DNA from 3 places in the Vibrio pomeroyi genome. Region 3 is predicted to be linked to each of the others. Evidence: predicted binding sites of a transcription regulator. Region 3 holds the regulator's gene; each other region holds the start of a gene.
What was found. The regulator CRP, encoded in region 3, controls carbon source genes, mostly activating them, when cyclic AMP is high. The targets are predictions, from matches to a motif close to TGTGANNNNNNTCACA.

Region 1: malT (HTH-type transcriptional regulator MalT) is a predicted target of CRP. The motif match lies at 9,317-9,332, and genes of this name have one in related genera.
Region 2: recB (exodeoxyribonuclease V subunit beta) is a predicted target of CRP. The motif match lies at 4,750-4,765, and genes of this name have one in related genera.

Annotation. Positions count from the first base shown of each region.
Region 1 covers NZ_AP025507.1:586,157-597,216, forward strand. The annotation lists gene sstT (serine/threonine transporter SstT) at 24-1,241, opposite strand; gene rsgA (ribosome small subunit-dependent GTPase A) at 1,631-2,695, opposite strand; gene OCV12_RS18805 (copper chaperone PCu(A)C) at 3,163-3,621, opposite strand; gene OCV12_RS18810 (SCO family protein) at 3,704-4,300, opposite strand; gene OCV12_RS18815 (hypothetical protein) at 4,297-4,737, opposite strand; gene OCV12_RS18820 (DUF368 domain-containing protein) at 4,935-5,855, opposite strand; gene malT (HTH-type transcriptional regulator MalT) at 6,419-9,127, opposite strand; gene OCV12_RS18830 (glycogen/starch/alpha-glucan phosphorylase) at 9,695-11,060, shown strand, end outside.
Region 2 covers NZ_AP025506.1:721,047-732,106, forward strand. The annotation lists gene OCV12_RS03170 (TDT family transporter) at 1-849, shown strand, start outside; gene recC (exodeoxyribonuclease V subunit gamma) at 977-4,453, shown strand; gene OCV12_RS03180 (hypothetical protein) at 4,460-4,621, shown strand; gene recB (exodeoxyribonuclease V subunit beta) at 4,862-8,536, shown strand; gene recD (exodeoxyribonuclease V subunit alpha) at 8,536-10,746, shown strand; gene OCV12_RS03195 (hypothetical protein) at 10,802-10,993, opposite strand.
Region 3 covers NZ_AP025506.1:3,305,583-3,316,642, reverse strand. The annotation lists gene astA (arginine N-succinyltransferase) at 1-968, shown strand, start outside; gene astD (succinylglutamate-semialdehyde dehydrogenase) at 1,008-2,465, shown strand; gene OCV12_RS14730 (DUF1338 domain-containing protein) at 2,680-3,471, shown strand; gene crp (cAMP-activated global transcriptional regulator CRP) at 3,661-4,293, opposite strand; gene OCV12_RS14720 (phosphoribulokinase) at 4,533-5,402, opposite strand; gene OCV12_RS14715 (YheU family protein) at 5,480-5,692, opposite strand; gene OCV12_RS14710 (hydrolase) at 5,822-6,814, opposite strand; gene OCV12_RS14705 (TIGR02444 family protein) at 7,109-7,579, opposite strand; gene OCV12_RS14700 (ABC transporter ATP-binding protein) at 7,576-9,498, opposite strand; gene kefG (glutathione-regulated potassium-efflux system ancillary protein KefG) at 9,672-10,256, shown strand; gene kefB (glutathione-regulated potassium-efflux system protein KefB) at 10,243-11,060, shown strand, end outside.

The DNA.
Region 1 (11,060 bases), on a different replicon from region 3:
AGCTAAGAGCTAAAACCAACAGCTTATGATGCTTTGTTCTGCTCAGCTTTACATACTGCAGCAGTGAACACTACGTCAGTTGAGCTGTTAAGCGCTGTTTCAGCAGAATCTTGAATCACACCGATAATGAAACCTACCGCAACAACCTGCATCGCTACATCGTTAGAGATACCGAATAGGCCACAAGCAAGTGGGATAAGCAGTAGTGAACCGCCAGCAACACCAGAAGCGCCACATGCCGATACCGCAGCCACAAGGCTTAGTAGAATCGCTGTGAAGATATCAATCTCAATACCCATTGTGTGTACAGCTGCAAGCGTTAATACAGTGATGGTGATTGCAGCACCTGCCATGTTGATCGTTGCGCCTAGAGGAATCGATACAGAGTAAGTATCTTCGTCTAGGTTTAGCTTCTTACAAAGGTTCATGTTTACTGGGATGTTTGCAGCACTTGAACGGGTGAAGAATGCTGTTACGCCAGATTCACGAATACATTGCAGTACGAGTGGGTATGGGTTCTGTTTTGTTTTCACAAATACAAGCAGTGGGTTAACCACAAGTGCGATGATCAGCATTGAGCTTAGTAGAACCGCCAGCAGTTGACCGTAGCTTGCTAGAGCATCGAAGCCCGTCGTTGCGAATGTCGTTGAAACAAGACCAAAGATACCGAATGGCGCAAGACGAATGATGAAGCGAACAATGTGTGAAACACTGTGGCTTAAGTCTTCGAAAACCGCTTTGGTTGTTGCAGATGCGTGGTGCAGTGCAAGGCCAAGACCGATTGCCCAAGCAAGAATACCGATGTAGTTCGCGTTCATTAGCGCGCTAACTGGGTTATCTACAAGCTTGAATAGAAGAGTATGAAGAACCTCAGCAATACCTTGAGGAGGGTTAGCACCTTCAGCGCCCGCAACCAGTGTCAAAGTGGTTGGGAACATGAAGCTTAGTACTACAGCAGTCAGTGCAGCAGAGAAGGTACCAATCAGGTAAAGCACAATGATTGGACGCATATGGGTATGCTGACCTTTCTTTTGGTTTGCGATAGAAGCTGCAACAAGAATGAATACTAAAATTGGGGCAACAGCTTTCAGAGCACCAACAAACAGACTACCTAGTAGGCCTGCGTCTTGAGCTGCTGAAGGAGAAACCATGGCGAGAACGACACCGAAAACAATACCAGCAAGGATCTGTAGGACAAGATTCCCACGAGCGATGCGGGCGAGCATGTTGTGATTTTGCATAAAATACCTGCAATTGTTAAATTATTATAGTGATGTATCTTTTATAAAGTTGTACCAAATCCAACTATACACTAGTGGAATGGGCGGTCATATTAGCGGGATCTTAGAGGGTGTCTAGGAATAGTTTACTTTTAGGGTGATTGTTTGCGCTACGTGGTGTTTTTAGAGCTAAATGTTAAATAATTGTATTTTGATTGAGCTATAAATCTGCGGAACTACATTTATTAGACCTAATATACTGTAAATTTAGAAATGTAAATGCTCATAGGTAAGAACATTGTGTGCATAAATAGTCGCTTTGCTACCAAATTGAAACAAAAAGCCCCACGTGTTTAACACGGTGGGGCTTAGTCGTTTAAATAAAGCGTATTGTGATTAACCTGATTGGTTTAGTCGGTCGCTTTTTTTATGTTTCGGCTTTCTGATTGTACGGTTTTGTACATCTTGGAAAGCTGTTTACTGTTCGCGCGTTGCTCTGCCAATGAGGCGCCATTTCTGGCTTGCTCTCTCAATAACTTTTGATAGTTAGTAAATCGTCTTTCAGACAAATCACCCTCCTCAATGGCTTTGCGTATCTTGCATCCAGGTTCTGATTCATGATGACAATCAGAGAAGCGGCAATGCATGGCTAACTCTTCGACATCAGAAAAGGTTTCACTTACACCTTCAGCGCAGTCAGCAAGTTGTAGCTCTCGCATTCCTGGAGTATCGAGCAGTAATCCCCCTGATGTTAGCAAGTGGAGCGATCGTGATGTGGTTGTATGACGGCCTTTGCTGTCGTCTTCACGAATACCACCCGTGGCTTGTTGAGTTTCACCAAGCAATGAGTTTACTAGCGTAGATTTGCCCACACCAGATGAGCCCATCAAAGCGACGGTTTTGCCTGTTTTACACCAAGGTGACAAGACTTGAGTTGATTCTTGGTCTAGGCTGTTCACCGCTTCGATCATCAGCATAGAATCTAAGCTTTGCACTTGTTGTACTTTGTCTTCGTAGTCGTCACACAAGTCTTTCTTGGTGAGTACGATAACCGCTTCAACCTGTGCTTCATTAGCGAGTGCTAGGTAGCGTTCGATACGGCTTAGATTAAAGTCATTGTTTAACGAAACCACGATAAAAACCGTGTCGATGTTGGCTGAGATATATTGTTCTGCGACGCGACTGCCCGCTGCTTTACGGCTGAAGAGCGATTGACGTTCTAGCAAGCGGTCAAATTGCAGCTCAGAGTTCAAGATTACCCAGTCGCCAACCGTCATTGCGGGTTGGTTTTGATGGATAGGTAGAACGATTTCGCCTTGTTCTGACGCCAGTGTATAGCCGCTGCGATGGTGCGCGGTGATACGAGCAATGACGGAGTGGTCATAGTCTTCGAGTGTCAGTTGTTGTTGGAATACAGGTTGCCATCCAAGCTGTTGAAGTGACATTGGATGAGAAAATGCGTTTTGTGAATTCATGTTTATTTACCCAGACGTACGAGCTTTCTTTTCTTGTAAGAGCATTAACATCTTGTGAGATCTCAGGTTATTGACGAGGTCAAAAAGTGTTGATGAGATAAAAGCATCGAAACGTCAAAAATGTTTTGAGCTTGGGTCGAATTCAAATAGATAGGACCCCGGATTTAGTCATGCGTTATTGAGCATGCAGGTATCGATCACTTATAGATCAATAGTAAACCGGGTAAAAGTGTGCGGTAGCCAGTCGATGGCTTGATGTTGGTCGTTCTAGATTAAAGTTTGCTTAACCAAATAAATTAACGCGTTACTTTTACTGCCAGTTTTAGTGTTTTCATTACAATCATCTTCTATTCTCCTTGGTTATTAATGTGGTCAGGCTTTGAATAAAAAGCGAACTCATTTTAGCAAAAAGCCACGATGGCGAGAAGTCATCGTGGCTTAATTTATTTCATTGATTGTGAATCCGATTAGTGATGATCGTGATTCATCTTTTTCATGCCGCTCATTACTTTCTTAACAGGCGCTTCAAAGGTTTGCGTTTCACCGTTAGCGAAAGTCAGAGTCATCTCGATCTGCTCACCTTCTTTTAGACCATCTTTTAGGTCGAACAACATAATGTGCAGGCTGCCAGGTTTAAGTACCGCTTCACCATTCGCAGGGATTGTGATCTCTTGAACTTGGCGCATCTTCATTACGTCGCCATCAACGATAACATCATGAAGCTCTACCTTGCCTGCTGCGGGTGTAGTTGCAGAGACAATAGCGCGATCTTTATCGCTGTGGTTCATCAGAGTCGTGAATACCGCGCTGTTCACTGCTGAAGGCGGTGTTGCACGAGCGTACGCGTCGTGAACCATAATATCGCTGTTCGCGTGAGCAAAGGGAGTGAGCAATAAGCCTGCTAGAGCAAGTGCTTTTAACTTCATGTTGTTGTCCTTATTTTTATGTTTTGGTCTGGGACCTGACTTTATGTTTGAACTTTATTCGTTAAGTTCTTTGTTTTTACGTTTACTGCGTCAACTTGTTGATGGCTTCAACAATTGGTGCAGGTGTTAACGTGTGCGGTACTTTAGTAATCAAGGTACCGTCGGGCTTTAAAAAATAAAAATATGAGCTGTGGTCAAGGGTGTATTCCAGCTCTGAACCCTCAAGCTTGGTCTTTCTGAAAATAACACCGTAGTTATGTGCAAGCGTTGTTGTCACATCTAACGGGCCACTTAACCCTTCCATCATTGGGTGGAAGTATTGTGCGTATTCGTAAGAAGCTTCTGCGGCATCGCGCTCAGGATCAAGAGAGACAAACATCGGGCGAATCTTTGCTTTTGCTTCATCTGACACTTGGTTAAGTGCGCCGGCTAACATTGCTAGTGAGGTAGGGCAGACATCTGGGCAACGTGTGAAACCGAAGTAAACGATACGAATTCTGTCGTCGGTTTGGTCAAAGATTTCCGTTGGCTGATTATCTTGACCAAAAAGGGTTGTTGCGGAGAACTCTTGCTTTGCAGCGTGCTGTTCTTGAGCTTCGTTTTGTCCATCAAGGTAACTTTTGACACCAAAGCCAAGTACAAACGCTACCACTAATGCTAACGACCAATTCTTACTCATCTTGCCATCCTTATTGCAGGGTTTACGGTTTCAACACCATCGGTGAGTTCGCCAAGCCAAGTCATTTTATCCATGGTACATACAGGTAAAATTACATCACCTTCATAGGTATTGTTGCCAATATTCTTTAATTGAAAACGTGCTGATCCCATTTCCATTTCTAAGCCAGTGAGTGACAGCATTAATGTTTCAGATGCTGCGCCTTCCCAAACGACTTTGATTTTAGTCGGAACCAGAGGTTGTGCCGTCTCATGTTCAAGCGTCATCGCAACAGCATTTTGCTCACACGATTCTGTTGAAAGCATGCAGTAATCATCTAAATTAACGTCAGCAGGTGTGTGTACCATCGCTGATTTAAAATGCTGAATTGCTTGCGGCCCATAAAAGCCTGCCACGAGAGCGATTCCAAGAGCTGCAACCTTTAATGCTGGGTGCATGTCGTGTTCTCATCTAATTTTATAAGAGCGGCGATGTTATCACACCCCTCAATACGTGCTTGTATCAAAAAGCAATTTTGTGCGTATGGTAGATATAAAAAAGCGAAGCCATAAGCTTCGCTTTGATTCAATTCACAAGGTGCGTCGCTATCTAAGTTCGGCACCCTACATGCTAACTTCAGCACGATTGTTAGAGGTTAGTCAGCATTGCGCTCAGCAAACTTTTCTAAACCCAGCACTAGCGCGATAGCCACCAACATCATGATCACCGATAAAGTGAGCTGAGAAGGTTGAGACGTTACCGCTTCGAAATTGAACGGAGATAGGTTCTCTTGAATCAGTGGCACTTGCTCACCTTTCGAGTTGATACGCCAACTGATGGTCTCTTTCCAAGGCCAGATCTTAGGTAACGTACCAATCATCAAACCCGTTAAAAACACCAATGTGAAATCGCGGAATGAGCGTAGTAACCAAGAGAGTACGTGCGAGAAAGTCAGTAGACCAATCACACAGCCGCCAAGGAATAGCGCAAGTACATCGATTTGAAACGATTTAACAGCGCCAAGCACTGGGCCATACATACCAATCAGAAGCAGAATAAAGCTGCCTGAAATTCCCGGTAGAATCATCGCGCAGATCGCAATCGCACCCGCAATCAAGATGTTGATACTGGTCGGCTCCATTTGCAGTGGCTTAAGCACAGTAATGCTGTAAGCGAAGGCAACACCAAGCAGTAAAAAGACGAATCGAATCATATCGCGCTTTTCTACTTGCTTAAGAATATGGAAAACCGACACCAAGATTAGACCAAAGAAGAAAGACCACAGTGGAACAGGGTGCGTGACCAATAACCAAGAAATCAGTTTTGCGAATGTTGCAATGCTGGTGAATACACCCGCGAACAGTGAAATCAGGAAGAAACCGTTGATGTGGTTAAACGCAGCTTTGAAGCCTTCGCGTTTCCATAAGCCAAGTACGCTAGGGTTAATTCTGCGAATGCTTTCTAGCAGCGTATCGTAGATACCAGTGATGAATGCGATGGTTCCGCCCGACACGCCAGGGACAACATCGGCTGCGCCCATTGCCATGCCTTTGAAAAAAGTACTTAAGTAGTTCATTGCTTCATAGAGTTGAGGATGATTTTGTGCAGTATACAAACTTTAGTGTAAAAAAAGTATGAATATGCCACTGGGTCGATGCTTTTATTACCGCTTTAACTGTAAGGCAATAAGTTGAAGTGAACTTTGGCCTAATATTTAAAATACAACCACTTAGTGATTTGTCATTAAGAGTATCGATGAAACTAGTCTCTTATCGATATTGCATCTTGGTTGCATTATGCAAATGCACTTTGCAATTCGCATGTGAAAATCGCGGTTTTTATGCGATGCAGGGCTTATAAAACGCTAAATTAAAGTTGGCACGCTAACTGCATTATATTAACTGACCCTTCTTAAGCCGAGGGTCACCTAGCCAACTGACGTTGTTAGTGAACTTATGATTTGTTCACAAATATATAGAGCCAATCGCGATTATTGCGGTTGGCTATTTTTTTGCCTGTCGTTTGGCCATCTCTAATTTCTATCGCTTATTCCCCATTCTCCAAGCGAAAAAAAAAGCCAGCCACCATCGGTGACTAGCTTCTGTTTTTCTCGAATCAATTTCGAATCGTGAACCTGTTTTAGTACCCCATTAACTGAAGTAAGTTCTCTGCTGTGCTTATCGCTTCTTTACGGTTAGCAATGTTGAGCTTTTGGTACAGGTTACGAATGTGAGTCTTGATTGTGGTACCTGCTACATCAAGTTCTTGAGCGATTTGCTCGTTACTGAATCCAGAATAGATCAGACCAAGTACTTGCCATTCACGCTGGGTGAGTGGGCTCGTGCGTACAAGCTCAGGAATGTTCGGGTGATTAACCAGATTCTCTACAAAGTCTTCGTCGAAGTGTACCGAGCGACTGCGTTGAGTCGTCGAGATATCTTTCATGATTTGTTGCGCGCGGTGACGTTCTAAGTCACCTAATCCAGGCTTGTTGCTCAACTTATCCAAGATATGCCCGATAGTACCGCCATCGACCAAGAAGTTACCGACCATACCGGTTTGGTTGGTCATGTGTAGGGCTTCTTCTAGCAATACGCGCGCACTGTCTTCATCGTTGATCTGGGTGCGTAATACCGCTTCAACGATTAAGTTTCTGTTGGTATCGGTAATCAGATGCGAACGCTGAGCTTCACTCTTTAAGAACGCCAATGCTTCTTCTGCTTCTTCATACTGTTCAAGAATGATGTGAGCACGCACGATGTTACGCCATTGAAGCTGACAGAAGTGGTTGCTTGCTGATTCAGGGCGAACAGCAACGCTCAACCAGTCACGGATTGCGTCTTTATCGCCTTTCACTTGCCAGAACAAGATCAGAGATAGGGAAGCATTCGCTGTCCAATCCACATGGTAAGTTGATTGGCGCAACAAGTGCTGAATCTGGTCGATAAACTTCGACGCTTTATCAATTTCGCCACGGCTCAGTGAAATACGAGCCAGCATCGAGTAGCTGTGTAGGTGCTTACTTGGTGAATGGTGACCAAGAATATCTAAGCCCTTGTAACAACACTCTTCTGCTTCATCTAATCGGTTCCAACACCAGAAAATCTGAGCTCGAACGCGCAACAAGAATTCATGCAGAGGCACATATTGCAGTTGGTGCTCTTCAATCAATTTGAAGGCGCTGTCTTGCAATTCAAATGCGGCTTGAACGTAGCCTTGAGCTATCAAGATTTCACTCTGCTGAAGAATCGCCCAAAGTGCCTGATGGTAAACCTGATATTGGCGAGCGAGCTTCTCAGTTTGCTGCATCATTGGTAGAGCACGGCTCAGATTACCCATTACGTGATTCACTTCGCCAACAACCGAGGTTGCGACAATGCGACTACGGTAAACCGTTGTATTCAGCTGGCTCAATGAAAGCTCTGCAAGCTCGAGTGCTTTCTCTGGCTCATTACTGTTGATCGCGACTTGTGCACGTAATGCGTTGTATTGGCCTTGCTGCTGAGTATCCAATTCGATGTTTCGAGCTTGATACTGAGTTTCGGCTTCTTCTAACAGAGTACCCACTTGATCATAACGGTGCTGACTTTGCGCTAGCCATGCACGCAGCATTGATAGCTTAGGTTCGCTGTACAGTTGGTCAGTAGTCAGCTGCTTGATCGCCATCTCTAGTGATGACAACTCACCTTGGTTGAACATCTGCCAACCGTGTTCACTGAGGATCTGAACAATCAGCTGTGGGTCGTCTGCGCGCTGTGCGTGTCGCAAAGCTTGGTGAGGTGTTTTCTGTTTGATCCAAGCCTTAGCTGCACTTCGATGCAATTCCGCTTCTTGCTGCGGAATGCGAGCTTGGCGTTCGTGGGCTAGGAACTCACCAAATAGATTATGGAAGCGATACCAGTTCTTCTCGCCTTCAAGAGGGTAGATGAACAAACCAAATCGGTTAAGCGATTCAATCATACCGAGCGCGTCTTCACGCTGTGTTAGTGCGCAAACAAGTTCGTCGTTGAAGTGATCAAGCACCGAACACTGCATCAAGAACTGTCGGGTTTCTTTGTCTAGCAGGTCAAATACTTCTTCAACCAAGTAATCCCAAAGATGGGCATGGTTAAAGTGGGAGAACGACTCGGCAGATTGTGCCAGTGTGCGCTTTTGGTGCTGTGCTTGAAGGGCAATAAGCTGTAATGCAGAAGGCCAACCCTCTACATAACTACAAATACTGCCTGCAGTGGTGTCGTCAATGCCGTCGGCTACGCGTTGATTGAAGAAGCGTGTGGTTTCTTCTGTATCAAAAGCCAGAGAGTCGTTGCCAATCTCAATCATCAAATCACGAACGCGCAGGTTAGCTGTGCCAAGCGGTGGTGTGCCACGGCTAGTCACAACAAGCGTCAGGTTGTCGGGCATGTGTTTGAGGAAAAAGCGCATCGCTTCATGGATGTCGTCATTGTTCACCAAATGATAGTCATCCAACACAAGGAAACACTCGTGGTGGAATTCAGACATCTCAGCAAACACTTCACTTAATAAAGAATGCAACGATGAAAACTGTCGTTTCTCTGCCAGCTTTTGGGCATTCGGGCAGGCATTTTGCGTCGCTTTATTAAGGGATTGGAGTAGGTAGTTGATGAAGCGGAAGGCATCGTTGTCACTATCATCGATGCTGTACCAACCTACATTGGGTTTTTCTACCAGCCATTGGGCAGCCATGGTGGTTTTGCCGTATCCAGCTGGAGAGCGGAACAGTACTAGCTTATAGCAATCTGCATTCTGAAGCAGATCGAGAACCCTAGGTCGCAGAATTGCATTGTGTAAGCGGCCGGGACGAGTCAGTTTCGAAGGGATCCACATGTCGAAGTTTTACACCTATTCCGTGGCTATGTTCTGGAATATCCCAATCTATCGTTGAGTGCAGTCCAATGACATTAGCCTAATTACTTAAGTCTTTACTCATATTACGTGAAGCAAAACGATACCGACTATGATCCTCCTCAGAAACCTTGCACTCCTGCATGTTTTTGGGGTTCTACGCCCTTTATTTGTGACTTTGCTCACTTTGCGGGGTGGTTTGTGAATGTGACTTTGTCCTTTCTTACACATGTTTTTATGTAATAGATGAGAGTCCAAAAATATTTTCGTGATCTGAAACTCAGATTTGGCAATGACTTTAAATGGGTTAAATAAAAGTCACATCAATTGAAGTTAAGTTATCGAACGGGAGCTTGTGATCTTAATCACTCCAAGTTTTTATTCTGGGCTAGAACATGAGAGTCAGATCACTAACCCAATCTGGGTACGCCCCCTACGCCCTCCCATCTACTCCTAGTTAGTCGTACGGCCGGGAGGATGTTTAGTTATTGGTGACCATGCACGATATGTCACAGATGAATTAGAACTATTAAAAGCGAGATTTCTGAAATGAAACCAACTCAGCAAAAAACTTTCGATAAAGTGTCATTCCAAGAGAGTGTTAAGAAACATCTATCTGCAACCTACGCAACAACAGTAGAAACCGCTGACAGCCGTTCATGGTATTTAGCAATGGGTCGTGCTCTTGCTGAGCTAACGACATTCGATCTGTTAGAAACTGAAAACGATGAAAAAATCAAAAACGCGAAGAGTGTTAACTACCTTTCGCTAGAATTCTTGATTGGCCGTCTGACAGGTAACAACCTAATCAGCATGGGCCTGTATGAGCAAATCACTCATGCAATGGAAGAGCTAGGTCAAAACCTAACTGACCTTCTAGAAGAAGAACGCGACCCATCACTAGGTAATGGTGGTCTTGGTCGTCTAGCTGCTTGTTTCATGGATTCTTGTGCCGCTCAAGAATACCCAACAGTAGGCTACGGTCTTCACTACGAATACGGTCTATTCAAACAGTCTTTCCAAGACGGTCGCCAACAAGAAGCACCTGACGCATGGCGCGGTGTTGAAGGTTACCCGTGGGAAGTGGCTCGTCCAGAACTAGCACAACACATTGGTTTTTACGGTCATGTAGAAGTTGAATTCATTGACGGTAAAGAAGTTCGTACTTGGGTTCCAGGTATGGAAGTAAAAGCAATGCCTTGGGATCTACCAATCGTAGGTTACGAGTCAAGCACGGTTTACCCGCTGCGTCTTTGGGAATGTCAAGCAATCGCACCATTCTCACTAGCAAGCTTTAATAACGGTGATTACTTCGAAGCGCAACACTCGCTAATCGATGCAGGTAACATCACTAAGGTTCTTTACCCGAACGACAACCACGAGAAAGGTAAGACACTGCGTTTAATGCAGCAGTACTTCCACTCAGCAGCATCGGTTCGCGATATTCTACGTCGCCACGAAGCAGCAGGTTTTGCTCTAGAAGATCTGCCTAAGCAAGAAACGATTCAGCTTAACGATACGCACCCAACGATTGCGATTCCTGAGCTAATGCGCATCCTGATTGACGAGAAAGGTCTATCTTGGGATCAAGCATGGGAAATCAGTGCTCACACGTTCGCTTACACGAACCACACACTACTTCCAGAAGCGCTAGAGACTTGGTCTGAATCTTTGATCAATCGTCTTCTTCCACGTCACATGGAAATCATCTTTGAAATCAACCACCGCTTCATGCAAGAAGTTCGCAAGATGTGGCCTGGTGACGGTGAGAAGCAAGCGAAGCTTTCTATCATCCAAGAAGGTTTCCACCGCATGGTTCGCATGGCAAACCTATGTGTGATTGGTTCTTACAAAGTGAACGGTGTAGCTGCGCTTCACTCTCAATTGGTTAAGAAAGACTTGTTCCCTGAGTTCA
Region 2 (11,060 bases), 1.1 Mb from region 3:
AGTGCAGGTATTGCAGCGGTATTGCTTCTTGTTTTAGCTGTGAAATTTTTGATTCATGGCCACCTATTGCGTGAAGATCTTGCTCACCCTGTTGTTGGCAGTGTGGTACCTACATTTGCGATGGGGTGCATGGTGGTATCAGCGTCTTTGGCGCCAATTTCTCAATTCTTACAAGAAGCGATGTGGTTGGCTTCTGTGGCTTTACACGTTGTGTTTCTAGTGAGCTTTTTGTACCACAGAGCTAAAAACTTTGAGATTCACCATATGGTGCCAAGTTGGTTTGTGCCACCAATCGGTATTATCGTGGCTGACGTGTCTTTCTCTGGTAATCCAGTTTTAGAGCCAGTAGCGAACGCGACTTTGGTATTTGGTTTATTGGTTTACGCTGTGATGCTACCACTGATGGTTTACCGTTTGATCTTCTCTCACGAAGTGCCAGATGCAGCTAAACCAACGATTGCGATTATGGCTGCACCAGCGAGCCTATCATTGGCGGGTTACTTAACCGTTACTGCTAGCCCTTCACCAGTGATCATTGGTTTGCTCTTTGGTATCGCAGTGTTGATGACGTTTATTATCTACATCGCGTTTTTCAAACTACTTCGTCTTCCATTCAGCCCAGGCTATGCAGCGTTTACTTTCCCAATCGTGATTGGTGCAACAGCGTTATTTAAATTGGCGGCTTGGATGCAAGTACAAGGTGTTGAAGCGCACTACATCAGCCAAGTGTTCAATCTAGCGTACCTAGAACTGATTGTGGCAACCTTCGTCGTCGGTTATGTCGCGATTCGTTACTACATGAACTACAAACCTCATCGTGTTTTAAGTGCGGTAGCGGGTAGATTGTAAAGGGCAATAGTTCAAAAGATAAACGGACCTTAAGCTTTCGGTATTTCATAAGCTTATATTCCTCATCCAAACTCAGCACTTATGCTAATCTGGCAGTATATTGTGGCAAGATTAGCGTGAGTGCACTTTGTTTACTGTTTACCATTCCAATAAAGTTGATACTTTAAAAATTCTTCTCGTTCACTTGATCAAAAGTGACCCTTTAGCCAATCCTTTCGAAAAAGAGCAAATTCTGGTTCAGAGCCCAGGTATGTCTCAATGGCTTAAGATGGAACTCGCCAAAGAATTTGGTGTAGCAGCAAATATCGATTTTCCTCTTCCAGCAACCTTCATTTGGGATATGTTTACCCAAGTGCTTCCTGATGTACCTAAACGCAGTGCTTTTAACAAAGAAGCGATGACGTGGAAGCTGATGAGTTTGCTACCCGCGAAACTTGACCACCCTGATTTCTTACCCCTACAGCGCTATCTTGAAAACGACGAAGATGATTCAAAGCTGTATCAATTAGCCGAGAAAATTGCCGATATCTTCGATGGTTACTTAGTATATCGTCCAGAGTGGATGGCGATGTGGGAAGCGGGCGAGCCCGTTGCAGAATTGATTGATAGTGAAGGACAACAAGAGCACCCTTGGCAGCCAATTTTGTGGAAGGCGCTTTATGATCAGACCCTCTCTCAAGGTCAATCAAAGTATCACCGTGGTAACTTATATCACGACTTCATTGAAGCGCTAGCCAACCAACAAGGGCAGCTACAACACCTGCCGAAACGTCTGTTTGTATTTGGTATTTCGTCGCTGCCTCCTCGCTATATGGATGCCTTGAAAGCGCTGGGAGAGCAGATTGATGTTCACCTGATGTTTACTAATCCTTGTCAACATTATTGGGGCGATATCCGCGACCGTAAATACTTGGCAAGAGTGGAAGCGCAACGTCGTAAGCAGTTTGCTCTGGTTGATGGCTTACCTCAGCTAGAAGGCGAAGTATCGCCATTGAAAGATGGTATTGAAGCCAACGTCGAAGATGAACTGCATACCAGCCAAGCGGTAGGTAATAGCTTGCTTGCGTCTATGGGTAAGCTGGGCAGAGATAACCTGTTCTTGCTGTCTCAATCAGACAGTGAAGAGCACGAGTTCTTTATTGATGTTGAGAGAGACAGTCTGCTGCATCAACTGCAAGCCGATATTCTCCAGTTAGAAGAACATCAAGATGATCACATCTTAGATTCCAGCAACCACAAACAAGTGGTTGAGCTGGGTGATCGCTCGTTGACTGTGCATGCTTGTCACAGCCCAATGCGCGAGGTGGAGGTTCTCCATGACCAGCTATTGGCGATGTTCGATGCTGATCCGACACTCAAGCCACGCGATATCATTGTGATGGTGGCAGATATCAATGCCTACAGCCCTGCGATTCAGGCGGTATTTGGTAATGCCCCGGGTGAGCGTTATATCCCTTACTCGATCTCCGATAGAACCGCCGACCAAGAGAGTCCAATTCTGACCGCGTTCATGCAGCTGGTCGCGCTACCGAGCACGCGTTGTTTAGCTTCTGAACTTCTAGAGCTACTAGAAATCCCAGCGATGATGGCACGCTTTGGTATTGATGAATTTCAATTTGAGCAAGCCAAGCAGTGGGTTGAAGAGGCGGGTATTCGTTGGGGCGTCGACTCGTCTACCGCAACGGAGTTTGATTTGCCTGCTACTGAGCAAAATACCTGGCTATTTGGTATTCAGCGGATGCTGCTGGGTTATGCGATGTCAGGTTCTGCAGGTTTGTTTGAAACTGAACACTCTCCAATTGCGGCTTATAACGAAGTTCAAGGTATTAATGCCGAACTTGCCGGTAAGTTAGCGCACTTTATTGACCGTATTGCTCATTACCGTCAACGCTTAACTGAAACTCAATCTATCGACATGTGGCGTGAAACCTTGCTGCAAATGATTGATGATTTCTTCGCCGTTGAGCTAGAGGGCGAGGTGGTGCTTAAGTCAATTCGCGATGCACTTTCTCAACTGAATGAACAGCTTGATGATGCCCTATACGAACAAGAGCTATCGCCAAGCATCATCTATCAGTACTTGAATAATAAACTGTCGGGCGCGCGCATTAGTCAGCGTTTCTTAGCGGGGCAAGTGAACTTCTGTACCCTGATGCCGATGCGTTCCATCCCGTTCAAAACTGTTTGTCTATTAGGCATGAATGATGGTGTTTACCCTCGTTCAATGCCGCCAGAAGGTTTTGACCTAATGAACGGGCGCACACGGCCGGGAGACCGCTCTCGTCGTGATGATGACCGCTACCTGTTCTTAGAAGCAATGTTGTCAGCACAAGAGTGTTTGTACATCAGTTATGTCGGCCGCTCGATTCAAGATAATACTGAGCGAGTACCGTCGGTATTGGTTTCTGAGTTGATTGAATACTGCCAGCAGAACTACTGCCTAAGTGAAGACCAATCATTACCAAGTGATGATTCAGGCATCAGGCTGACTCAAGCAATTAGTTTTGAACACACCATGACGCCATTTAGTCCTGCAGCCTTTACACAAGGTGATGAAAGCCATGTATTGAGTTACGCCAAAGAGTGGCTTCCTGCGGCTAACCGTTCCGGTGAACGCAGTGGTGAATTCAATCGTGCCTTGGATGACTATTTGCTTGGTGCAACTTATCTACTGGAATTGGATCTTGTTGAATTGCAGCGTTTCTGGCGCTTACCGGTGCAATACTTCTTTAATCGCCGACTAAAAGTGGTATTTGAGCCACCGCTTCCGGTTATGGAAGACGATGAGCCGTTCGTGCTAAATGGCTTAGAAAGCTTCCAGCTTAAGGATGCTTTGCTGCAAGTATTGTTGGATAACCCTGAAGGGGCAGATGAAGCGGTTCGCTTGTTTGTTTCTGAGCAAAAAGCCCAAGGTCGATTACCGGTTGGCGCTTTTGGCGACATTGAATTTGAAACCAACCGAGTTCAAGCAGAAGACTTAGCCAAAGAGATTCGATTTGTAAGTGGGCAGCCACAGCAAGATCTTGAGGTAAATATTGAGTTTGATGTGTTAGGTGAAGGCAAACCGGTTCGTTTGATGGGTTGGTTAACTCAAAACTATCAATCGGGTTTGGTGCGTTTCCGTAGCGGTAAAATTCGTTCGCAAGATTACTTGGCTGCATGGATCGATCACTTGTGTTGTGCAGTAATGGGGCACGGAAAAACAACCCATATTATTGGCTATGACAGAAAAGAAGGCGTGGTTCACCAAACGCTACAACCGATTGCTGATGCGCAGCAGGCTAAGAGTTTATTGGCTGAGTTGGCTCGACTGTTCTATCAAGGCATGACTGCACCACTGCCTTACTTCCCGAAAACAGCATTGGCTGGCGTTGAAGCGGGCTTTAGCCGTGGTAAATGGGTCGATGATGAAGAGAAGTCGCTCAAGAAAATGGCCGATACTTTTAATGACAGCTTCGCCTTTACCGGTGAGGGCAGAGACACCTACATCTCGCGTATTTGGCCTAAGTGGGATGATGAGCTGGCTGCGGAGTCGCGCATGTATTCAACGCTTGTGTTACAGGCGGCAAGGTTGGCGGCTGCCGATCTGGAAGATCAGGAGTAAGTGGTTGTGATCGACACGATCAACCGCGGATGCGCTGAATTAATGAATGACGAAAGAGAGTCGCTAGTAAGCATTTGGGATGCTTACTTTCCTGGTGAAGGAAATCAAGGTGAAGAGAAGCAAGATACAGGAAATAAAGTGGCCGCCAGTAAATCATTATTAGTGTAGGGCGTTCGCTGTACGGCCACAGGTCAGAGGGACCATTATTCTGTGGTTCAAAGTAGGCAATGAGTATAAAACTCGAATCGCGCTCCTGAACTCGTGGGCGCATAGTAGCGAGGCGATCCGAATTGATCCGTGAGAGAGATCGCACTAACTATTAACAAATCTGCGTAGGACGTAAATTGAATGACGTTTTCCACGCTAGGTCACATTTGTAACAACATATTTATCAGAAGGCAGTAAGGCATGACGACCACAAGCAGTGTTCAGGTAATTGCTCCACAGACACTCAATACCATGACGTTTCCACTTCATGGCGCGCGTTTAATTGAAGCATCGGCGGGTACAGGTAAAACATTTACCATCGCTGGCTTGTACTTACGCCTACTGCTCGGGCATGGCACGGCAGAACCACAAGGTGAGCTGTCGGAAGCAACCCGACATCATGAGGAGCTGACCGTAGATCAAATCCTGGTCGTGACTTTTACTGAAGCAGCAACCGCAGAATTGCGAGATCGTATTCGTGCCCGAATCCATGATGCACGCATAGCGTTTGCTCGCGGGCAAAGTGATGACCCAGTGATTGCGCCTCTGTTGCAAGCAATCGAAGACCACGCTGGCGCTGCGAAAACACTGCTCAATGCGGAAAGGCAAATGGATGAAGCGGCGGTATACACCATTCACGGCTTCTGTCAGCGTATGTTGACTCAAAATGCCTTCGAGTCTGGAAGCCGATTTGATAATGAATTTGTGACCGATGAAAGCCATCTTAAAGCGCAAGTGGTTGCCGACTACTGGCGTAAGCAGTTTTACCCGCTGCCTATTCAACTGGCTGGTGAGGTTCGTAATATTTGGGGCTCACCTGCTGCGTTATTAGCAGACGTAAATCGTTATCTGACAGGATCTCCGCTGAAATTGACGGTAGATGCGATGTCGGGTGACTTGCAAACTCTGCACAATCAGAACCTAGACAAAATGAAGCAGCTTAAAGCGCTGTGGTGTGAATCTGAAGCGGACTTTTTGGCTTTGATCTCAGGTTCGGATGTGAACAAGCGCAGTTACACCAAGAAGTCTCTGCCAACATGGCTAGAGGCGGTGACGGCATGGGCGCAAAGCGACACCCATGACTATCAATATCCAGACAAATTAGAGAAGTTCTCGCAAGCCACTTTAATCGAAAAAACACCGAAAGGCACCGCACCTCAGCATGCCGTTTTCGAAGCGATTGAGGATTTCTTAAATCACCCAGCCGACTTGAAAGCTCCATTGCTGGCACATGCGATTACCCATTGTCGAACTATGCTAGCCAAGGCGAAACAGCAAAAGCAGTGGTTATCATTTGACGACCTACTGACTCAGTTATCCGCGTCGATTGATGTCGATGAACAATCCTTGCTGGTTGAAAGAGTTCGCACACTCTACCCGGTTGCGATGATCGATGAATTCCAAGATACCGACCCACTGCAATACAGTATTTTTAGCCGAATCTATCTCGATAATCCGCAGTGCGGCTTGTTTATGATCGGTGACCCAAAACAGGCGATTTATGGCTTCCGTGGCGCAGATATATTTACCTATATCAAGGCGAGAAACCAAGTTAGTGCTCACTACACCTTAGGCACCAACTGGCGTTCGAGTGCTGATATGGTCAGCGCAGTAAACCAAGTGTTTATGAACTCGGACAGTCCGTTTATCTACGACCAAGACATCCCATTCTTACCCGTAGCTGCCAGTCCATCAGCCGACAAACGCCAATGGGTGATGAACGGAGAAACTCAGCACGCACTTACCTTTTGGCTGCAAGAGGCTGAAGACAAGCCGTTACCAAAAGGCGAATATCACAAGGCGATGGCAGAGGCGACGGCGAGTCAAATTCAAACCATTCTGACCGCTTCTCAAAGCCAGCAAGCCTATTTTGATAACGGCAAAAAACAACATGCCGTGAATGCGGGTGATATTGCTGTCTTGGTTCGAACCGGCAGTGAAGGTCGTCTGATCAAGAATGCGTTGTCTGAACAAGGTATCGCGAGTGTGTATCTGTCGAACCGAGACAGTGTATTTACTAGCTTGGTTGCGCAAGATATTCAACGCTTGCTACAAGCGGTGCTGACACCTGAAAACGATCGTGCATTACGCGCGAGTTTGGCCTCAGAGTTGTTTGCTCTGGATGCGGCTTCATTGGATGAGCTCAATAACGATGAGGTTGTGTGGGAAAACGTCGTTAACGAATTTCGAGAATATCGTAAGTTGTGGCTACAGCGTGGCGTGCTACCAATGCTGCGTAGCGTGATCAGCAAAAGACATCTCGCGGAACGCTTACTGGAAGAAGAAAATGGTGAGCGCTCACTTACCGATTTAATGCACATTGGCGAATTACTACAGCAAGCAAGACAAGAGCTCGACAGTGACTATGGCTTGTTACGTTGGTTAGCAGAAGCGATATCAGATGCACAAAATGGTTTAGGCGGCAGTGAAGACGACATTCAGCGTCTTGAATCAGAGAGAAACTTGGTTCAAATCGTTACTATTCATAAGTCGAAAGGCTTGGAATATGACTTGGTGTTTTTGCCGTTCGTTGCAAGCTATCGTGAAGCGAGTGAAGGTAAGTTCTACGATCACGATTCAGATACCACGGTACTTGATATTACGGGCAGTGATAGTGCTTTAGCACAAGCCGATAAAGAGCGACTGGCAGAAGATCTACGTTTGATTTACGTAGCTCTCACCCGTGCCGTTTACGGTTGTTTCATTGGCATGGCTCCGCTACGTAAAGGCCGCTCAACCAAAGAGCCGACCGGTGTACATTTGAGTGCCATGGGCTACTTGGTTCAAAACGGACAAGAGCAAGGCATTGCCGAATTACATCAAGCTCTAGCGGCAATTGAAGGCAAAAATTCAAGTGTGCTGTTAGCCGAAACGCCAACCGTTCACGAGCAAGTGTTTGTACAAACAGAGCAAGTGAGTGAAGGCTTACATGCTAATGAACTCAAGGCTTCAATCGACAGGGCTTGGCGTATCACCAGTTACTCAGGGCTTGTAAAGCAGGGCAGTCACGGTGCGAGTCATGACGCGACCATTGAGGTATCTGGCTTTGATATTGACTCAGCTGATGAGCAGGATGAGTCTGAATTGATTGAACCTGAACGCTCTATCTTTACGTTCCCTCGTGGTGCTCGCCCGGGTACTTTCTTACACACCTTGTTTGAGGATGTTGAATTTACTGAGCCAGCAACCAGCGAACATAACACGCAAGTAATCACTCACTTATTAGAGTCGGAGCAATACGAACTAGAGTGGTTACCTGTGCTTCAACAGCTTGTCGATACGGTGCTTAACACCGCATTAGATGGCAAAAATTTAAAGCTCAGTGAGAAAGATTCGACGCAACGCTTAGTCGAGATGGAATTCTTATTACCGATCGAAGTGTTGGCCGCATCTGAACTGAATCAAACCATTCAATATCATGATCCCTTATCGGCAAAAGCAGGCGACCTAGGTTTCCAAACCGTGCAAGGCATGTTGAAAGGCTTCATCGATTTGGTGTTTGAGCATCAAGGTAAATACTATGTACTCGACTGGAAATCGAACCATCTAGGTGATGACGTTGCCGTCTACCATGGTGAAGCATTGAAATCGGCGATGGCTGATCACCGCTACGATCTGCAATATCAAATCTATGCATTGGCGCTGCATCGCTTCTTACGCAGCCGCGTTGCGGATTACAGTTATGAACAACATTTCGGTGGGGTTTATTACTTGTTCTTAAGAGGAATGGATGGCCAATCTCAACAAGGTATATTCTCGGCGAAACCAACACTGGCTTTGCTCGATGAAATGGATCAATTGATTGACGGTAAAGTGATAGACAGACGTTCAGCACAATTGAATGACAATGAAACTGGACAGATGGGGCTTCTATAATGACGACAACGACCGCGAATACCAGCATAGAGACAGCGAACTCTGTTAAGCCAGTTTCACTTATCCCTGAGCAGCTCATGGATGTATTAAAGTTCCTAGCGGACAAAGGTTCAATCCGTCAGTTGGATTATCAATTTGCCCGTTTTATTGCTCAGCAAGCGACGAGTCATTCTCAAGAGATCGGCTTTCTCGCTGGTGTAGTGAGTCATGAATTAGGCAAAGGGCATATCTGTACTCAGCTTATACAGCTACATACGGTAGACCTTGAGCAAACGGCAGACCTTGCTCAGTTGCTTGGTTTGTACGGTGAAACGGCACTGCAATTGAACCAAAAACTGTTGGGTATTGATTGGGCGACTGTTCTGCAATCATCTAACTTAGTTGGAACAACTAATGACTGCGTTAAGCCGCTGATGTTTGATGGACAGCGTGTCTACTTACAACGCTATTGGAACTACGAAGTGGTGTTGGCTGAGACCTTAAAGCGTTTAAGTAAGCCTGTAGAATTCAATATTGAACAGAAAAAGGCGCTGACGGAAACACTCAATCAGCTCTTTGCACGCAGCTATCACTTTTTGTTTAACGCTTTAGCCAAGGCTGAAGCAAACCAACAAACGTCTCAGGTACTGCGCCAACAGCTGGTGTGTGATCATCTTGATATCGTCGATGAGCAATCTCTGAATTGGGGGGCGATCGACCAAGCGATTGTCCAAGCTAAGCAAGTGACGGACTTAGATGTTCTAGATAGCTTGGTACCGTTGTCGGCATGTTTGAACTGGCAAAAAGTGGCGGCAGCGGTGGCATTGAGTCGTCGCTTTGCGGTGATTTCCGGAGGGCCGGGTACCGGTAAAACAACCACGGTAACCAAGTTATTATCGGCAATGGTCGAGCAATCATTAAGCCAAGGCAAAACACCAACGATTAAGCTAGTTGCACCAACGGGTAAAGCGGCGGCACGTTTAACTGAGTCGATTGGTAAAGCGATTGAGCAACTGCCTTTAGCGCCTGAAGTAAAAGCCAACATACCAACGGAATCGAGCACCTTACACAGATTACTTGGCGCGATTCCTAACCGTGCTGAATTTAGACATAACCGACGCAATCCACTTCACCTAGATATCTTGGTAGTGGATGAAGCATCGATGGTCGACTTATCCATGATGTATAAGCTGGTGGATGCACTTCCTGAACACGCAAGGCTTATCTTGTTGGGTGATAAAGATCAGCTGGCTTCCGTTGAAGCGGGCGCGGTGTTAGGTGATATCTGCTCATTTAATTCAACAGGCTACAGCACGGCGCAAGGCAACTTGATTGCGGAGATGACAGGTTTTGACGCGATAGCGAATACACAGCAGACAAAAGCAGGATCAGTTAATCCTCCGGCAATTGCAGATAGTTTGTGTATGCTGCAGAAGAGTTATCGTTTCGATGCGCGTTCAGGTATCGGGCAGTTAGCAAAAGCAATCAATAACGGCTCTGCGAATCAAGTCGACCAAGTGTTCGCCAAAGGGTTTGGCGATATTGAGAACCATCTTCTATCGAGCGACAGCTACAACTTGATGTTACGTACCTTGGTTAATGAGTATGGTGCGTACCTCAACCGAATGAATGTGCCATTGGAAGAGTTAGAAACTCAAGAAGCGAGAGCCAAATCTGTACTCGATTTGTTCAGCCAATGCCGACTGTTGTGTTCTATTCGTGAAGGTGATTTTGGTGTTAAAGGCCTCAACCATCGTATTGAAAGAGCGCTTGCTGCAAGACGTTTAGTGAATCCGCACAACGATGAACTTTGGTATCACGGGCGACCAGTAATGGTAACGCGTAATGATCATGGCTTGGGCTTATACAATGGTGATATTGGTATCTGCATGCTTGAATCGGAGTCAAGCCAATCTGATTCAACTCCTCGCTTGAAGGTTTATTTTGAGTTACCCGATGGCAGCGTGAAAGCGGTGCTACCAAGCCGAGTGCCTGATCATGAAACGGCTTATGCGATGACGATTCACAAATCTCAAGGCAGTGAATTTGATTTGACCTTAATGATTCTGCCGCCAGATTTCAGTCCAATCTTGACGCGAGAGCTTATCTACACAGGTATTACGCGTGCGAAGAAACGACTGATGATGTTCAGTGATACTAATGTATTAAAGCGTGGTATTAAGGTGAAGACAGAGCGAGTGAGTGGTTTAGGAAGCCGTTTAACTAGTTAAAAGTGATTGTTGAGGTACATGTACAAAGCAACCATCCCTGGTTGCTTTGAGCGTGCTAGGAATCAGTGCCTAAAAACGCTCGAGTAAACGATATGTGGTTTATTTTGTATTTTGCTTGGCAATTCAAAATAAACTCTTTTAGATTCTCGCTCACAGGGAACACGCAGTGTACGTCTAGCCCTTCTAAGAATTGGTTATCAGCCATATCCCAAAAACTTTGCAGCGAGTTACAAACAATGGTTCTCATATCAATGTTGCTCTTTTTGCTGTTTATACTAACGGCAGAGCTACTGCTAGCGTGCTGACCGTTAACG
Region 3 (11,060 bases):
GCGCCGTTGAGTCAGGACATGGATTCACATCTCTTCCGGTTAACGAAGAACTGTTAACTAATCGTATTACTCATTCTGAATACAGCTTTGCCAAGCAAGACGTGACTGAACCCGGTGACGAAGGCTACCTAATGGTTGGCTTCGACACAGAAACCGGTGAAGTTGCTGGTACCACAGGCATTGAAGCTTCAATTGGTTGGGACGTTCCGTTTTACTCTTACCACATCAGTAAAGTGGTTCACTCATCGCAAAAGCTTGGTGTAAATAACGTCGTGAAGCTGCTGACTTTCGGTAATAACTACACAGGGTGCAGCGAGATTTGTACGCTGTTCTTGCGTCCAGCTTTCCGCGGTGGATTGAATGGTCGTTTGATGTCGAAATGTCGCTTCTTGATCATGTCTGAGCACCCAGAGCGTTTCTCGAAAACGATTTTTGCTGAGATGCGTGGTGTATCGGATGCAGAAGGCAACTCTCCTTTCTGGCAATGGTTGCAAGAGCACTTCTTCTCGATTGATTTCACGCTTGCCGATTACCTAACCGGTATTGGTAAGAAAGGCTTCATTGCCGATCTCATGCCTAAGCTACCTATCTACGTGAACCTATTGAGCAAAGAAGCTCAGGCGGTGATTGGAGAGGTGCATGACAATACGCGTCCTGCACTCAAGCTGCTGGAGCGTGAAGGTTTCACTAACCGTGGTTATGTCGACATCTTTGATGCTGGCCCAACGGTTGAATGTGATCTTAGAAACATCGAATCGGTGCGTCACTCAATTCGAGCACAGGTTCAAATTGCAGAGCACTCTAGCTCTAAAGACTTCCTAATTGGTAATACCTCGTTTGAGAACTTCCGCGCAGTAGCCGCGAAAGGTGCGTATGACCAAGCAAGCGACACAGTGATTTTATCATCTGAAGTAGCAAGCGCTCTTGAAGTAAAAGAAGGCGAATACGTTCGCATGTTGGCTCAATAAGAGCGGCGATTATCTGTCGAAGATTTTAAGGATAGAAGTATGACTCAGTGGATAGCAGGACAATGGGTGGCAGGTCAAGGTGACGCCATGACATCAGTAAGCCCATACAACAACGAAGTAGTGTGGCAAGGTGATAGTGCAACACCAGCACAGGTTGAATCTGCAGTAGCAGCGGCTCGTGAAGCGTTTCTAGTTTGGAAAAAGCTGAGCTTTGCTGAGCGCGAAGCGATCGTGTTGAAGTTCGCGGAAAAAGTGAAAGAGAACAGCGAAGAGATCGCGCAAATTATCGCAAAAGAGACGGGTAAGCCTATTTGGGAAACTCGCACTGAAGCGGGCGCAATGGCGGGTAAGATCGCTATCTCTATCCGTGCTTACCACGAGCGTACTGGTGAAGCTTCACGTGAAGCGGCAGGCAACCAAATCGTACTTCGTCATCGTCCATTGGGCGTGATGGCGGTATTTGGTCCTTACAACTTCCCAGGTCACCTACCTAACGGTCACATTGTTCCAGCTCTGCTATCGGGTAATACCGTGGTATTCAAACCTTCAGAGCAGACACCTTGGACGGGTGAGTTCGCAATGAAGCTATGGCAAGAAGCGGGTCTTCCTGTAGGCGTAATCAACCTAGTGCAAGGCGCGAAAGAGACAGGTATCGCACTGGCTGATGCTAAAGGTCTTGATGGCGTGCTATTTACGGGTAGTGCCAATACGGGTCATATCCTGCACCGCCAATTCGCGGGTCAACCGGGTAAGATGCTGGCACTAGAAATGGGCGGCAACAACCCTATGGTGATCAGTGACCAATACGGTGATGCGGACGCAACGGTATACACCATTATCCAATCGGCGTTCATCAGTGCTGGTCAACGTTGTACATGTGCTCGTCGTCTGTATGTTCCTGTTGGCGAGAAGGGTGACCTACTGCTCGATAAGCTGGTAGCGGCTACGCAAAAGATTCGTGTTGATCAGCCTTTCGCTGAACCTGCACCCTTTATGGGCCCACAGATCTCAGAAGCAGCTGCTAAGTTTATTTTAGATGCACAAGCGAATCTGCAATCGCTAGGTGGTGTAAGCCTAGTAGAAGCAAAAGCGGGTGAAGCGGCGTTTGTTTCTCCGGGTATTATCGATGCAACCAACATTGCTGAACTACCAGATGAAGAGTACTTCGGTCCATTGCTACAAGTGGTTCGTTACCAATCGCTAGAGCAAGCGGTTGAGTTAGCTAACGACACACGCTTTGGTTTGTCTGCTGGTTTAGTATCGACAGACGATTCTGAGTGGGAATACTTCGTTGACCATATCCGTGCGGGTATTGTTAACCGTAACCGCCAACTCACAGGCGCAAGTGGTGATGCACCATTTGGTGGTCCGGGCGCTTCTGGCAACCTACGTCCAAGTGCTTACTATGCGGCGGACTACTGTGCTTACCCAATGGCTTCAATGGAAGGTGGTGAAACTCAGCTGCCAGCTACGTTTAGCCCGGGCATTGAGCTGTAGTTTAGATTGATATTGAGCTAAGGCTCATTCATTAGTTATGAGATAAGGAAGCGGCGTATCGCTTCCTTATTTTAACCACGCTCAGCATCAAGATTGGGCGGTAGATAATAATAGAAAAAGTATGTCACAGGCTGATGGCTGCTGACTCTATGTCCAGCCTCTCCCTTTCTAATCCAAATCACTAGCTTGCTAGAACCTCTGACAAGGAGTCACCATGACGCCCGATCTACTCTTTAAATCACTATGGGATGATTACATTCACAGGCTATGTCCATCGGCTGAGAAAGTACACCACTTGCTGAAAGAAGACGAAGCGCTGATTAACGATCACATTGCGCTACGTACTTTTAATGTTGCCCCGCTGGGTATTGAAACATTGGCTAAGCCTTTCCTTGAGCTAGGTTATAAAGCGTGTGGCGATTACCTGTTTGAGAGCAAGAAGCTAGTCGCGAAGCATTACGAGCACCCAGACCCAAAACAGCCGAAAGTGTTCATTAGTGAATTGAAGGTAGAAGAGTGCTCAAGTGAGCTACAACAGATCGTTGCTAAGCTCGTTGAGCAAGTCGATGCAAGCAAGCTGCAAGGTCATGAATTCCTGTTTGGCGGACGCCTTTGGGATTTAAGCTTCGCAGATTTCCAAGTGCTTGCAAAAGAGAGTGAATACGCGTCTTGGTTAGCGGCTCATGGTTACGGTGCCAACCACTTTACGGTGAGCGTAAATCAACTTAACGCCTTTGATGAAGTACAGGCAGTGAATGACTATTTGAGCGAATCTGGTTTCACTATCAATGCATCTGGTGGTGAGGTTAAAGGCTCTCCAGAGGTCTTATTAGAGCAATCATCAACAATGGCAGACAAAGTGCCAGTTTCATTTGTTGAAGGCAATGAGATGATTCCTGGAGGCTTCTATGAGTTCGCTAAGCGTTATGCGATGACGAATGGTGAGCTTTACACCGGTTTTGTTGCAGCATCGGCGGATAAGATCTTCGAAAGCACTAACGGTTAAAGAAAGATACAAGCACGGGCTTTGCCCTAGAGATGCGGGTACGCTTCGCTTCGAGAGTGTTTACAAGGCGAGAGCCTCATGTGTTCCATTCGTATCTCGTATCTCGTATCTCGTATCTTCTCTCGATAAAGAAAAAGCCACCAAATTTGCATTTGGTGGCTTTCAAATTTTTGGCTCAGTTAATCGAGATTAACGAGTGCCGTATACCACGATAGTTTTACCGTGTGCAGAAATTAGGTTCTGCTCTTCTAGCATCTTCAAGATACGACCTACTGTCTCACGAGAACAACCAACGATCTGGCCAATCTCTTGACGAGTGATCTTGATTTGCATGCCGTCAGGGTGAGTCATTGCATCTGGCTGTTTCGCTAGGTTTAGTAGCGTTTGAGCGATACGACCTGTTACGTCAAGGAACGCTAAGTCACCAACCTTTTGGCTAGTTACTTGTAGGCGGCTTGCCATTTGCGCTGAAAGACGCATCAGGATGTCTGGGTTCACTTGGATAAGTTGACGGAATTTCTTGAAAGAAATTTCAGCTACTTCACAAGGAGATTTAGCACGAACCCAAGCAGTACGCTCTTGGTCTTCTTCGAACAAGCCTAGCTCACCGATGAAGTCGCCTTGGTTTAGGTAAGAAAGAATCATTTCCTTACCTTCTTCGTCTTTGATAAGAACTGCCACAGAACCTTTAACGATGTAGTACAAGGTTTCTGCCTTTTCACCAGCATGAATCAAAGTACTTTTTGAAGGGTACTTATGAATATGACAGTGTGAAAGGAACCACTCTAATGTTGGATCGGTTTGAGGTTTACCTAGAACCATAATATCTCACTTCCTCTGCAGGGTATGCTTGCCGCTTTCCGTATTTTAGCTAAGCCTGGATTGACTTGTAGGATAAGAGCACTCGTTGAGCGCTGCAAGCTATCTTGTGTTTCGTTTAAGAATAGTATCCTTTTTCAGGTACTATTTCTTGATTTTAATCGTGACCAAGCTACGATTTTTTACGCAAAATTGTGCACATGATCACGGTATGAAAAGTAATCAACCAGAATGTCGTTTTGTTAACCTATTTTTCCGGTTTCGATGAGTTGTTGTAGGATTGGTCTTACAATGAGCTCCATAGCAAAACTCATCTTGCCCCCTGGCACCACTAGCGTGTTATGACGAGACATAAATGAGCCGTCAATCATTGCCAAAAGGTAAGGGAAATCGACGTTTTTGATGCCACGCAAACGTATAACTACGAAGCTTTCGTCTAAACTTGGAATCCCTTTGGCGTTGAGTGGGTTCGATGTATCTACGGTTGGAACACGCTGAAAGTTGATATGTGTACGTGAAAACTGCGGGGTAATGTAGTTAAGGTAATCATCCATTGAACGGACAATGGAGTCCATTACCGCTTCACGAGAGTGGCCACGATCGCGTGTGTCACGAACAAATTTTTGAATCCACTCTAGGTTTACGATCGGTACCATGCCAATCAGTAGGTCGACGTGTTGAGAGACATTGATATCGCCATCAACCACACCGCCGTGTAGGCCTTCGTAAAACATCACATCGGAATTTTCAGGGATATCTTGCCATGGCGTGAAGGTGCCTGGCATTTGATTATAAGGAACAGCTTCATCGAAGGTGTGTAGGTAACTACGTACTTTACCGGTGCCTTCGTTCCCGTATTGACGGAAGAACTCTTCTAATGCACCAAAGTCGTTGGCTTGTGGACCAAAGTAGCTAATGTGCTTACCTTGCTCGCGCGCCTTGCGGATCTCGACATCCATTTCTGGTCGAGTGAATCGGTGGAAACTATCCCCTTCAACCCAAGCAGCCTTCACGTCCATCATATTGAACATTTTGCGGAAGGCTTCTGAGGTAGTGGTGGTGCCGGCTCCTGATGAACCCGTCACCGCAATAATTGGATGTTTAGCGGACATGACAACCCTTGTCGTTTGAGTAACTTACTTGTTAGCAATCGTTTTCCACTATAACACGGCTCCTTTCTAAGCGCAGCCTAGAAGCGTTTTGTCACCTGGATATCAACGGTCTCGTGCAGTTCGGAAAACACGATGCTCACATCACCAGAAGCTAATTGATGTTTCACCTGATCAATCTTGCTTTGCAGTGAGATCTCAACGTCGCCATAGTCTGTGCCTTCACGCAGCACGAATTCTTTGATGAGGTTTTCCAGTGTCTCTGGCGCGATGTCTTGCCATGGGATGATCATAAATACTTCTCTCTTTTATGTTCATTGATATGTTGATGAGTGTGTCTAGTGGTGTTTTTAGTACAACCCCAGCTTGGGGCTGCGCTATCTTATCAAGGTTTTGCGTTTATATTTAGCAAGGCTTCGTTGTTATGCAGAACCTTGGATACTTTCATAATACGCAGGTAAGGCTTCTTCTAACCAGAATCGTGGTTTGAGTGTGCTACCAGTGATGAACCCAACATGGCCGCCTTTCTGAAATAGGCGATAATCGATATTATCCGGTAGGACGAATTTTGGAATCACATCATCGGTCATAAAAGGATCGTCTTTGGCGTGAATGATCTGTGTCGGTAGTTTGATTTTATTGAGTTTAGGAAGAGCGGAGCACTGTGCGTAGTAGTCTTGTGCGTTTTTGAATCCGTGCAGGGGCGCAGTAATCCGTTCATCAAACTCATACAGTTTGTCGATCTTCTTGATGGATTCAGCCGTGATGCCGAGTTTCTCTTGCAACAGCTTCACCTTTTTCAAGGCATTCGATTTGAGTGAATTCAGCAGGTACTTCTTATAGAGCTTCGAGAATCCGCGCTCTATGCGACTTGAACAACAGGCTAAGTCAAAAGGTGCAGAGACTATCGTTGCCGCTGACAGTAGTGGGTCATCCGCGTATTCCGCCAAATAATTCGCTAACATGTTTCCGCCCAAGGAGATGCCAACCGCCACCTTTGGATTATTGGGGAACTGAGCGTGCAGATGCCTTAGGAAGAAGCGAGCGTCTTCAACTTCACCGGAGTGATATGCGCGAGCCAAGCGATTCGGTTTACCGCTACAGCCTCTAAAGTGCATCATCACCGACAGCCAACCATCTTTAGCAAACGCATTCATTAGTCCGTTGGCATAAGGGCTCTCAAAACTGCCTTCCAAACCGTGGAACAGCACGAATATCGGCTTGTTCTTAATATCGTCACTATTTGGATTGTCGCCATCTGGCGATTCGCTCCAAGCAAGGTCGAGAAAATCACCGTCGGGTGTTTCTAAGGTTTGCCATTGCGGGTTGAACAACGCCTGCTTTCTAATAAATCGAGGCACTAAGGTTTGTAAGTGCGGATTAGATAGACCAGCTGCTGCGGTAAATATTGTCATAAAACAGTCCATGCTTCTTTTATGGGCTTTGGAAAAGTGTTGAGCTTTTAGCGAAACGCCCACGTTTTTATTTGAGCTTGGTTGATTCTCGGCATAAGCGCAAGGGTTTCACTGATACGGGCAACAAAAACATGCCATGGGTAACTGATTGAATAATATCGGAGTTAGGCTTGTTACCTGTTGTATGAGTGACGTGTTCTACCAATGGTATGTACCCGATATGCAGTAAACATCGATAACGATACCGCTCAAACAAGCTTGGGTCTTGATTGAATAAAAGGGAAAGGAAACGAGTTAGGGCTGTGGTGCTGGTTCAGAAAATGCGTCGTAGAGGTTTTCAGCCCCTAGTAAACGGCAGTACTGAAAGGCGAGAGGCGATTGTTGGTTGGCGTACAACTCTAGGGAGTTAATACAATCGACAAGATCGGATTGCTGTTGTTTCTCAAGCTGCAATTCAAACTGTAAGGCTTCACGGTAAAGTGAATCAACAACGTGTGCCTTGAGATGTTTGCGTAGCTCTCGATAACTATGGAGCAGGGTTTCAGAGCGGCTTAAGCATTGTTGTACTTTGTGCCACTCTTCTTCCGCAAAGGAGAGTTGCTGCTCATCAAGCCATTTGAGAAGCAGCAGTAGATTGACGTTGCCGTGGAACTGGTTTTGCAAAGCTAAGCACGCATCCTTTACACCGCGCACACTGTAATACTGAAGGCTAAATTGCCATAGTCGTTCCAGTGTTAGTGATATTGGGGCGTGCTCTGGGCTCATAAGCTATCCATATCCTGTTCCATCTGCTCAAGCTCTTCTTGAGTGGACATCCAATCCATTTCAACTTCTTCTAGCTGTGACTTACTGCTCGCTTGGAGAGCAAGTACTTTATTCAGTTTAGCCTTATTTTCAGCTTCATACAGTGAAGTGTCGGATAATTCTTGCTCGGCTTCTTCAAGAGCCTGCGTCAGCTTATCCATTTGCTTTTCAAATTGAGTCAGCTTTTTACGCAGTGGCGCAGTCAGTTTTCGGAACTCGGCTTCTTTGCGTTTCTGCTCTTTTTTCGCTGCTGCACTGTTGGCGCCATCTTTTGCTGGTGCCAATGCTTGTGCTTCTTTACGCTCAACTTTTTGTTGTTCGGTTAGCCACTTGTAGTAATCGCTTAGGTCACCATCAAACGGTGCCACTTGGCGATCGTGTACTAAGTACAGGTCATCTGTGGTTGCACGCAGTAGGTAACGGTCGTGCGATACGATAACCATCGCGCCTTCAAACGTCTGCAATGCAAAAGTCAGCGCCTGACGCATGTCGAGATCCAAGTGGTTGGTTGGTTCATCGAGTAGCAATAGGTTAGGTTTTTGCCATACCAGCAATGCCAATACCAAACGCGCTTTTTCACCACCCGAGAATGGCGCTACTTTATCCAGTGCTTTTTCACCTTGGAAGCCAAAGCTACCTAGGTAATCACGCAGTTGTTGTTCGGTGTGCTTAGGCGCAATCTGCATCATGTGTTGCAGCGGTGTTTCTTCTGGGTGCAGGGTTTCTAATTGGTGCTGTGCGAAGTAGCCAATTTTAACGCCTTGCGAATAGCTCAGCTCACCGCCTTGCTGTTTCAGTTCACCTGACAGCAGTTTGATCAGTGTTGATTTACCTGCGCCATTTCGACCAAGCAGACCAATGCGGCTGCCCGGTACCAGGTTTAAGCGAATCTTTTCTAGAATCAGATTGTCATCGTAGCCTGCAGATACCTCGTCCATCATCATGATTGGGTTTGGTAGGGCGTCTGGCTCTCTGAACTCAAAGCTGAATGGGTTATCAAACTGAGCGGGTAGCACTTGCTCCATTTTCTCTAGCGCTTTAATACGGCTTTGTGCTTGGCGAGCTTTTGAAGCTTTGTAGCGGAAACGGTCAATGTAGCTCTGCATGTGCGCCATTTGTTTCTGCTGCTTTTGGAACATGGCTTGTTGCAGGATCAGCTTTTGCGCTCGTTGAGTTTCAAACGATGAGTAGTTACCCGTGTATTCGTTAAGCTGTTGGTTTTCAACATGGACAATACGGTTGACGATAGGATCTAAGAAGTCTCTATCGTGCGAGATTAGCACTAGCGTGCCCGGGTAGGTTTGTAACCAACGCTCTAGCCACATTACTGCGTCTAAATCCAAGTGGTTGGTCGGCTCATCGAGCAGCAATAAGTCACTGCGACACAGTAGGGCTTGCGCTAGGTTCAAACGCATACGCCAACCACCAGAGAACTGAGTCAGGTTCCATGTCATTTGTTCTTGGCTAAAGCCTAGGCCGTCCAACAACTCGGCTGCACGCGCCTTGATGCTGTAACCACCAATGGTTTCGATCTTGCCGTGTATCTCTGCGACCAATGTCCCGTTGTCGGCTTGTTCCGCTTTCTCTAGTTGATCTTCAAGTCCACGGTATTCACGGTCGCCATCGATCACGTATTCAATTGCTGTTCTTTCTAATGCAGGCGTTTCTTGAGCAACCCAAGCCATTTCCCAATGCGCTGGTTTGCTGAATGAGCCAGCGTCAATAGACAGCTCGTCCTTGATTAAGGCGAACAGCGTAGATTTACCACAGCCGTTTTTACCAACCAAACCGATCTTGTCGCCCGGGTGAAGAGTCGCAGATGCTTGGTCAAGGAGTGGCTTACCGCCGCGTAGCAATTGAATATCAGAGAAAGTAATCATATAGAGATAGCATAGAAATTAGAGGTGAACAGACGCCTGCATAGTAGGCTGAAACCAGATAAAAGTCGATCACAATGCAATTTGCGTTATGATGCCAATAACATATTAATAACTTTTGCTTAAATTCTTGTGGCCTTGCCACCGTTTAGCCCTCAAAGGAATGTTTCAAAGGAATGAGTAATACTCCCTCGACAGACAAAGTCGTGCCAAAGGTGTTGATCATCTACGCGCACCCAGAGCCGCAAACTTCTATTGCCAATCAGATGATGATTAAAAAGATAGAGTCGCTCGGTCATGTCAAAATTCATGATCTCTACGCCATCTATCCAGACTTCTTCATCGATGTGCCTTATGAGCATGAATTACTTCTCGAGTTCGATGTGATTGTGTTTCAACATCCTCTGTTTATGTATTCCTGTCCCTCATTATTAAAAGAGTGGTTTGACCGCGTATTGGGCAAAGGTTTTGCGTTTGGTGAACAAAGCGCGCTTAAGGGTAAACACTGGCGTAGCGTTATCACAACCGGTGGTAAAGAAGAGGCGTTTGGTGCCGCAGGCTATAATAAATATCCATTACAAGAGATCTTGCAACCATTCGAACTCACCGCTGCTTTGTGTCAGATGAACTGGATATCACCTCTGGTTTTACACTGGGCACGAAATGTCTCGGATATGACGCGTTACCAACACGCTGAGGCGTATCGAAACTGGTTGCGAGACCCGCTACAAGAGATAGGAGCGAATGATGGCTCTGACTAATGATTTTTTGCAAAGTAGCGTTATATTTCTAGCGGCTGCTGTAGTCGCGGTTCCTATCGCGCAGCGAGCTGGCTTGGGCTCAGTATTGGGTTACCTTCTGGCAGGTGTTGCTATTGGCCCATGGGGGCTTGGTTTAATCAGTGATGTAGAAGCGATTCTCCACTTCTCTGAATTCGGGGTGGTGCTGCTGCTCTTCCTGATTGGTTTAGAGCTTAACCCTAAAAAATTGTGGCAGATGCGGGCGCCTATTCTCGGATTGGGTGGCGCGCAAGTGCTGATCACGACTCTGATTATTACTGCCATCGCCTGCATGTTCGGTTTAACGTGGCAAACGAGCTTGGTCATAGGTATGGGTTTAGCCCTATCTTCGACCGCGATTGCCTTGCGTGTCATTGAAGAGCGAGAGCTCGGTGGTAAAGAAGCGGGGCAGTCTGGCTTTGCGGTGTTACTTTTCCAAGATATTGCAGTAATCCCTATGTTAGCGATGTTGCCTCTCCTTGCGGGTAATACCGGTGGCAGTTGGGCGGACATGCTTTGGATGCTAGGTGGCGTGATTGGCTTGTTGGTCGGTGGTCACTTCTTGTTGAGACCGCTATTCCGATACGTAGTTATGAGTGGCGTGCGTGAATTGTTCACCGTCGCAGCGCTGTTATTGGTGATTGGTATTGCTGTCATCATGCAACAGATCGGTTTATCGATGGCATTGGGTACATTCTTAGCGGGAGTACTTCTGGCTGAAAGTGAATATCGACACGAGCTTGAGATCGCGATAGACCCATTCAAAGGATTATTACTTGGTCTGTT